DNA from 2 places in the Acetobacterium sp. MES1 genome. Region 1 is predicted to be linked to the other one. Evidence: predicted binding sites of a transcription regulator. Region 1 holds the regulator's gene; the other holds the start of a gene.
What was found. Region 1 encodes HrcA, which represses chaperone genes, less so after heat shock. Its sites were predicted from a motif close to TGTTAGCACTCNNNNNNNNNGAGTGCTAACA; they were not measured.
Positions count from the first base shown of each region.

Region 1 (4,435 bases):
TTGCCTTTGTGATGGCTTCCACATCATCCCCTTCACTGGCTGTTTTCAGCTCCGCAATGGCGGCTTCAACCTTGGCCTTATCTTCATCTGAAACCTTGCCTTCCATTTCCTTGAGGGACTGTTCGGTTTGATAGATTGTGGAATCGGCAATATTTTTAGCTTCAATCAAAGCTTTAACTTTTTTATCTTCTTCAGCGTGTTGTTCTGCTTCTTTAACTGCTTTATCAATTTCTTCGTCACTCATGTTGGTGGTCGATTTGATAACAACATTTTGAGATTTACCGGTTCCCATGTCTTTAGCGGACACATTGACAATACCATTGGCATCAATATCAAAGGTTACTTCAATTTGTGGAATTCCCCGTCTTGCTGCTGGAATCCCGGTTAATTGGAAGCGACCCAATGTCTTGTTATCCTTGGACATTTCTCGTTCACCCTGTAAAACATGGATGTCAACAGCCGTTTGATTGTCTGCTGCAGTTGAGAATGTCTGACTTTTCTTGGTCGGAATCGTGGTGTTTCTATCGATCAACCGGGTGAATACTCCACCTAATGTTTCAATTCCCAGAGATAATGGGGTGACATCAAGCAGTAATACATCATGAACTTCGCCAGCTAATACCCCCGCTTGAATTGCCGCTCCGATGGCTACACATTCATCCGGGTTAATCCCTTTGTAAGCTTCTTCACCGGTAATGTTTTTAACGGCATCCTGTACGGATGGGGTTCGGGTCGAGCCACCAACTAAAATTACCTTATCCAATTCATTTTTAGAAAGGCCGGCATCTTTCATGGCTTTTTCAACCGGTCCAATGGTGCTCTTAACCAGATCTGAGGTCAGCTCATCAAATTTTGCCCGGGTCAGGGATAATTCCAAATGCTGTGGACCTTCTGCCGTGGCGGTGATAAAGGGTAGATTAATGTCTGATTTCATAACCGTCGATAATTCAATTTTGGCCTTTTCTGCTGCTTCTTTAAGTCGCTGCAGCGCCATTTTGTCATTTTTAAGATCAATTCCATGGCTTTTCTTAAATTCAGAAGCCATCCAATCAATGATCTTCTGATCGAAATCATCACCACCCAGGTGATTGTTTCCATTGGTTGCTTTAACTTCGAAAACGCCATCCCCCAGTTCCAGAATGGATACGTCAAATGTTCCGCCACCCAAGTCATAGACCATAATTTTGTCATTGGCATCTTTATCCAAACCATAAGCCAGCGCTGCTGCGGTTGGTTCATTGATTATTCGCAGTACTTCCAGACCAGCAATCCGTCCGGCATCTTTGGTCGCCTGTCTTTGGGCATCACTGAAGTAGGCAGGTACGGTGATAACCGCTTTACTGACAGTTTCACCCAAATACGCTTCGGCATCCGCTTTAAGCTTTTGCAGAATCATGGCTGAAATTTCCTGAGGGGTATAACTTTTGTCATCGACGGTTACTTTACGGTCGGTGCCCATATCCCGTTTAATTGACGAAATGGTGCGATCCGGATTGGTAACTGCCTGTCGTTTGGCAACCTGTCCCACCAGTCGCTCACCATCTTTGGCAAAAGCAACAACCGATGGGGTCGTTCTATTTCCTTCAGCATTAGGGATTACGACGGCTTCACCGCCTTCTAATACGGCTACACAAGAGTTTGTGGTTCCTAAGTCAATCCCGATAATTTTTTCTTTACTCATATCTATTTCCTCCTGAATTGTTTACTATTTTTTAAATAAAAACTCGTTTCTGGTGATAAGACCAGCGAATTTTTGATTCTTTATGATTCTATTGCTAATTATAATTTCATTTTTTAATGCAAGCTGCTGCAATGCTACTTGCTGCAAACCTTAACCATGGCTGGCCGGATTACCTTGCCCTTGAACTTATAACCTTTCTGGAATACGTCCATGATCTCCTGGTCTTCTTTTTCTTCGTCCTCACCAACAGCAACGCCATGGTGAAGATTGGGATCAAAAGGACCTTCGCAGATAATTTCTTCCAGTCCTTCTTCTTTGAGAACATCCTTAAGCTGCTTAAAAACCATTTCCAGTCCATCAATATAACCCTTGGCTTCCTCGCTGGCATCGGTTAAGGCGGCTTCCGCCCGCTCCAGATTATCCATTACCGGCAACAGCTTGGTAGCAAAGTTCTCTGATGCAAATTGATACATTTCTGTTTTTTCTTTTTGACTTCGCTTTTTGAAATTCTCAAAATCAGCCTGAAGTCTGATCAGGCGATTCAAGACGGCCTCATCCTCCTTTACAATCTCCTTTAGGACCTCTTCAGGAGATGTCTCTGCTGTTTCTTCTGCTGCCTCATCGGCTACTGTTTCTGCTTCATCTAAAAGCGCTTCTTCCGTTTCTTCTACGGTTTCTGTTTTAATTTCCTCTTCTTTTATCATCTAATCACCTATTTCATTAATAAATTTGAGATATGTAAATTTAACTCATTGCGGATATAGTTAAGAACCGATGACACATTATCATAGTTCATCCGGGTGGGTCCGATGACGCCAAAGGCGCCCATCATTTCGCCATCCAACTCGTAGGTAGAAGTAATAATGCTGAAGTCTTTAAGATTTTCATTGTCATTTTCACTGCCTATTTTTATCCGAATGACCTGGTTGCCATCCTTGGATGCCATCATTTCTGAGAGCACCTGCTTTTCCTGAACAATATTGATCAATTGCTTAATTTTATTGACGTCGCTGAACTCCGGATAATTAAATAGATTGGTTAATCCGGTGGAGTGAACCTCCGAAGCGTCCTCCATCAAGGCTTTTTTTAGATGCGGGATAATCTCATGGATCAATTTACTTTCCGCTGGGGACAATTCCTGAATCTGATCGATTAAATCCGAGCTCATCTCACTGAGGACGGTGTTTTTAAGAAATCCATTAATCACATTGGAAAGCTTCAGCGCCAGGATGGTATCAACCTCCTGAGAAAGGGTTACCTCAATATTTTTGGCCATCCCCTCCTGAGTCACTACTACCATAAGTACCCTGTTTTTAATTAAAGAAACAATTTGGACATGCTTACAGTTAAAATTTGTAACTCGAGGCGCCAGAACAACTGCTGTATAGTTGGTTAGCTGCGACAAAACCTGAGCAGTATGCGACATCGTCGGTCCCAGTTCAGTGGTATGATCCAGAAAACCGCGATGAATATCCGTCCGGATCATCTTCTCAAGTTTTTGGATCTCCATAATTTCATCAACGTAATAACGATAGGCTTGCTGGGTTGGAATCCGTCCCGAAGAGGTATGGGGTTGAACCAGAAAACCCAGTTCTTCAAGATCAGCCATCTCATTTCGAATGGTGGCCGGACTGATACCCAAATTACATCTTTTTGAAAGCGTCCGGGAGCCAACCGGCTCGGCGGTATTGATGTAATCACGGATGATCACTTCTAATATTTTCTTTTTACGTGCGTTAAGTTCCATGATTCACCTCGTTATTAGCACTCGCAATAATTGAGTGCTAACATCTGAGTTAAATATAACACCCTACCCCTACTTTGTCAACTAGTTTCTATAATGGCTTACTCACTTTTTAAAGTTTTCTTAAGTTATTTTTTCGACCTGATTGCATCTAGACAAAAGCCATAAATACCTGATTTCCAAAGTCCTGCCCCCTGGATGTCAACTTCAAAACCGTCCCGTCCCATACCAGTAATCTGGCGGTGATCAACGACTGGATAACATCGCCAAACGGGACAAAATAGCTTTCTCCGAAACGGGCGCAAAAATCATCCTCCCGAATCCCTCTCAGTTTGCGTAATCCCAAAAACATCCACTCACGCATTTGCTCCTCCGGCGTCATCGCCGGTTCAAAAATTGCCGGTGATTTGTCCGCCTTGAGCAATTGGCAATACTCATTAAGTTCATTACTGTTTCCATAACGTTGGCCATTAAAATAACCATGGGCCCCCAGTCCAAAACCCAGATAAGGCACCAATTCCCAATATTTTACATTATGACGACTCTCATATCCAGGTTGGCAGAAGCTGGATATTTCATAATGCAAAAATCCCTGTTCTTTTAGGAAACCATCTACGGCCCAGTGCATTTCCCGTTCTTCATCTTCATCCGGCAGCTCCAGCTGACCCGACTCCACCCAGTTGGCCATCGGTGTTCCCGACTCCAAAATCAGGCTGTAACAGGAAAGGTGGGTGGGGGCATAATTTATTACCGCTTGTACGGTTTCCATCACATCGGTGATCTTTTGTCCTGGCAAGCCCACCATTACATCAACGCTGTAATTATTGAATCCTGCTTCTTTTAAGAGCTCCATCGCTTTGATAAAATCGGCTTGACTGTGAACCCGACCAAGGATTTTTAGCAGAAAATCCTGCCAGGCCTGCAGCCCCACGCTGGCCCGATTGATCCCCGCCTTTTTGTAGCGTCTGGCTTTATCGGCAGTCAGCGTCCCGGGATTGATTTCAATGGTG
Region 1 is NZ_MJUY01000047.1:168,996-173,430, forward strand. Features, by position in the region: gene dnaK (molecular chaperone DnaK) at 1-1,681, opposite strand, end outside; gene grpE (nucleotide exchange factor GrpE) at 1,816-2,385, opposite strand; gene hrcA (heat-inducible transcriptional repressor HrcA) at 2,394-3,428, opposite strand; gene hemW (radical SAM family heme chaperone HemW) at 3,577-4,435, opposite strand, start outside.

Region 2 (4,435 bases), on a different contig from region 1:
GCAGTACCGTCGACAACTCATTGAGGATCAGATCCCCGGCCTGATGGCCAAAACGATCATTGACCCACTTGAAATGATCGACATCCAGAAAGATGACGGCAAAGGTCGAATCCGTGCGGTTGGCCCGTTTATACTCATCCTCCAGCAGATCCTCGATCCGGGAACGATTGTAAAGCTGGGTCAGTTTGTCGGTTTGTGAAAGCCGGATGATTTCCTCCCGCAGCCGCACCTGCTCGGTGATATCCCGGGATACGCCCAGCAATCCTTTTAGCTGATCATGATCATCATAAACCCCGGTTAGAACCGTGTCGGTCCAGAAGGCCTGACCATTTTTGGTATATTGCATCTGTTCAAAACGAACCGAATCAAAGCGTTGGCCCCGGGCAATTGTCTGTCTGACCAGGGCCATGGTGCGTTCCATGACCTTTAAGGTTTCCGGCAAAAAATAGTTGATTTCAAGAAAATGATGGGTGACCTCGTCCACCGTGTAGCCGGTCATCCGCTCCACCGAAGGGCTGATATAGGTAAATTCACCATCGAGGTTGACGGTGCTGATAATATCGCTGGCGTTTTCAATCAGCAGCCGATGATGTTCTTCACTTTCCTTAAGCTTTTTCTTGAGGGCGATCAACTCATCCAGATCACAGATGTCGCCGGTATCCGTTTTTTGGGCCTCACTAACAAATGCCTGGATGTGTCCAAGCTTCCCAATCAGCAAAAGAAAATCGGGGTCATCGGCGTAACCGGCTGGCAGTGGTGGCTTTTTTCCATCCAGCAGGGCATTGAGATAAGCAATCAGGGCGTGGGTATCTTCCATAATAGTCTCCTTTATCGTCAGGGGAATTGCCAAAATAAAAACGCGGTGGCTGGCATTGATGTCAGTAGCTTTATACCCAATCGCCAAGTGAACATGCAAGGACTGGCACTTAAACTGGGGTTTGGCTTGAAAGGTAATGATAGCACATCCCGATAGAAAAAGCAGAATAAAAATTTGTCGGGCGTTTAAATAGTCGTTGTTATTTAGCCTGCTTGGGACTAGAATAAGATAAACGCATAAAGGAGGAGAAGGATGAAGGTAATTGTTTTTTTAGCACCAGGATTTGAGGAAGTGGAGGCGTTAACGGTTGTCGATTATTTGCGCCGCATCAGCTCGCTAAACGTTGAGATGATCAGCATTGCTGAGGGGCTGATGGTGACGGGCAGCCATCAGATTGAAGTCAGGGCCGACCGCCATATTGATGAGCTGAGTGACCTTGACAGTTATGAGGCCGTCGTGATTCCCGGCGGAATGCCCGGGGCGGCCAACTTAAGAGATGACCCGCGGGTGATTGGCGTGGTCAGAGCGATGGATGAGGCCGGGAAAGTAGTGGCCGCCATCTGTGCCGGGCCGATTGTGTTGGCCCAGGCGGGGATCATCACTGGGAAAAAAGTGACCTCCTATCCCGGCTTTGAAGATGCGTTTCCGGATTCTAGCTACCAGCAGGCGGCGGTGGTACGGGACGGCCGCATCATTACGTCCCGGGGGCCGGGAAAAGCAGTGGACTTTGCCCTGGAACTGGTAACGGTTCTAGCTGGGGCGGAAGCGGCCGAAACCTTGCGTAAAAATATTCTCTATGACCGGAAGTAAAAACCCAACGTCGGATTAACTGACCGCCTTAAAAATAACTTAAAAGGCTTTACAGAAGTATTGACAGATAAAGAAAAAGATGGTATAAAATAACCATAGTTAGCACTCACTAAGTGAGAGTGCTAACAAAATACAATGTAAAGGAGTAGTTATGATGACAGCACTGATTCCGTTTAACAGAAAAAGAAATGATTTGATGAATACCGGTTTTAATGATTTCCAGAATATGCTTGACGACTTTTTTGCAGAAGGTTGGCCGATGCGAAGAAGCTTAGCGGGTGACACCTTTAAAATTGACCTCCAGGACAATGAAAAAGAGTATATTGTTGAGGCCGAGCTCCCCGGCTTCCAGAAAAATGAAATCAGTCTATCCCTGGAAGAGGGTCGACTTCAGATAGCCGTCAAGAAGGAAGAAACAAAAGAAGAAACGGATAAAAACTATGTTCATCGGGAACGAAAATTCACGGCCATGACCCGCAACGTCTTTCTGGCCGATGCGGCCTCGGACGACATCAAAGCCAAGCTGACTGATGGGGTTCTGACCATCACGGTGCCCAAGCAGGCCAAGCCGGAGTTGACCAAACAAATTGAAATTGAATAAAGCAAGAAACGCCCTATTTGCAGCAGATAGCCCGCAAATAGGGCGTTTTTAAAGTTTTTATTTATTAGTATTTCGGATATAGGCGGTATTCTTACCAGCCCCAGTTTTAATAATATATCCTTCTTTTAATAAAGATGCCAACGCAACCTCAACTGTTGATGTACTAATATCGGGGCATTTTTCTAAAATTACTCGCTTTGACAGCTTTTGAAGGGTGTCATCAAATAGTTTTCTTATCCGTTCTTGTTTGGTTAGGCTTCGATCCTGAAACAATTCAACACGGGTCGAAAACTCTTTGTAAGCCCTCAAGATGACTTCAAGGTAATACTTAACAAAGGTAAAATAGCGGTTGTTTTCTTCCTGCCATCCAATTGAGCTGTCATATAACACCTCATAATAGGTTTCTTTGGTATTTTCGATAATCATTTCAATACTCAAATATTTCCCGACAATATATCCGGAGCGATATAAGATCAGTAAGGTCAGCAACCGGCTCAATCGCCCGTTTCCATCATTAAAAGGGTGGATGCAAAGAAAATCCAGTACAAACATTGGAATTAACAGCAACGGATCATACTTATCAGCGTTCACTGCTTCAATAAAAGTCGTCGTTAAACGATCGACTGCGTCAGGTGTTTCAAATGCAGAAAGCGGTTGAAATCTTACCTTACGTTTCCCGCTTGCATCGGTTTCAGCAATAATGTTATCTGAATTTTTAAATTTTCCACCACTTAAAGACGGACTGAAGTGATATAAGTCTCGATGTAATTGTAAGATAACATTTGTGTTTGGGGTAATGTGATCGTAGTTTTCGTGAATCAAACTTAACACTTCCCGATAACCGGCAATTTCACGCTCTGATCGGTTTTGTGGCTCAGCCTTTAGTTTTACCAGCGCATCCAAACGTTCATCGGATGTAAAAATACCTTCGATTCGGTTTGAAGCACCAGTACTTTGAATCTTTGCAATTTCCAGCATGGACTCAAGGATATCGGGCTTCGCTTCAATGAACAACTCCTGCTTTCCCTTATATTCATGAATTGCCGAGATTAAGTTCATTAACTCATAATGCATTAACTCATCAGGGAGTTTTGTATAATCAAACTTACGCATTTTCGATTCCTTTCTGCCTAATAGATTCTCTTTCTGCACAATATTATCAACTAATTGTGCAGAAGTCAATCCTCTTAGGTAGAATAATCGAAACGAGCATTAACATATTGATTTATAAGTTAGGCACGTGGGCAAGAAACGCCCTATTTGCAGCAGATAGCCCGCAAATAGGGCGTTTTTATTGGTGTGATTCTAACCACTAAGGTTGACAAGAATGGTTAGAATCGGTTAGAATGGTGGCAAGAATAAAAGGGGAGTTGATGAGAGAATGCTAATTGAGAGCGAAACAACTGAATTTAAACAAAGCTATGTTGACGAGATAAAAAAAACAATCGTCGCATTTGCCAATACCAATGGTGGTATTTTGTATCTCGGGATTAACGACGACGGCTCCATCACAGGGGTAATAGATGCTGATGAAATCATGTTAAAAGCATCAAATGCTATTCGAGATGCCATCAAGCCAGACGTCACCATATTTGTCAAAACCGAACTGGTGGTCATGGAAGATAAACCCATCGTCAAGATCACGGTTCAAAAGGGAACGGCTTGTCCTTATTATTTATCGGGTAAAGGAATCCGTCCGGAAGGTGTTTATGTCAGACTAGGTGCTTCATCCGTTCCGGCAACAGAAACGGCGATCATTAAAATGATAAAAGAAACCGATGGCGAGCGCTTTGAGACGGCCCGTTCCCTCAATCAGGATTTGACTTTTAAGGAGGCTGCCAAAGAATTTGAAAAGCGGAGCGTACCCTTTGGCGAAAATCAGTTCAAGAGCTTGAAAATGATGAGTGCCGATGGCATCTTCACTAACTTGGGAATGCTTCTGTCGGATCAGTGCAGTCACACAATTAAAATGGCCGTTTTTCAGGGGACTGATAAATCAGTGTTTAGAGATCGGCGGGAACTCACCGGTTCGCTGCTTAAACAACTAAACGATGCCTATGATTTTATTGATCTCTATAATGGAACCCGCGCCGAAATTGTTGGTTTGTATCGCTCCGATAAACGAAATTTTCCACCGGAAGCCGTTCGGGAAGCTTTACTCAATGCCCTGGTTCATCGGGATTACGGATACAGTGCCGGCACCCTGA
Region 2 is NZ_MJUY01000050.1:100,303-104,737, reverse strand. Features, by position in the region: gene BI182_RS13885 (sensor domain-containing diguanylate cyclase) at 1-817, opposite strand, end outside; gene BI182_RS13880 (DJ-1 family glyoxalase III) at 1,070-1,627, shown strand; gene BI182_RS13875 (Hsp20/alpha crystallin family protein) at 1,779-2,228, shown strand; gene BI182_RS13870 (Fic family protein) at 2,286-3,341, opposite strand; gene BI182_RS13865 (RNA-binding domain-containing protein) at 3,610-4,435, shown strand, end outside.
Region 2: a site for HrcA is predicted at 1,725-1,755, ahead of BI182_RS13875 (Hsp20/alpha crystallin family protein). Genes of this name have one in related genera too.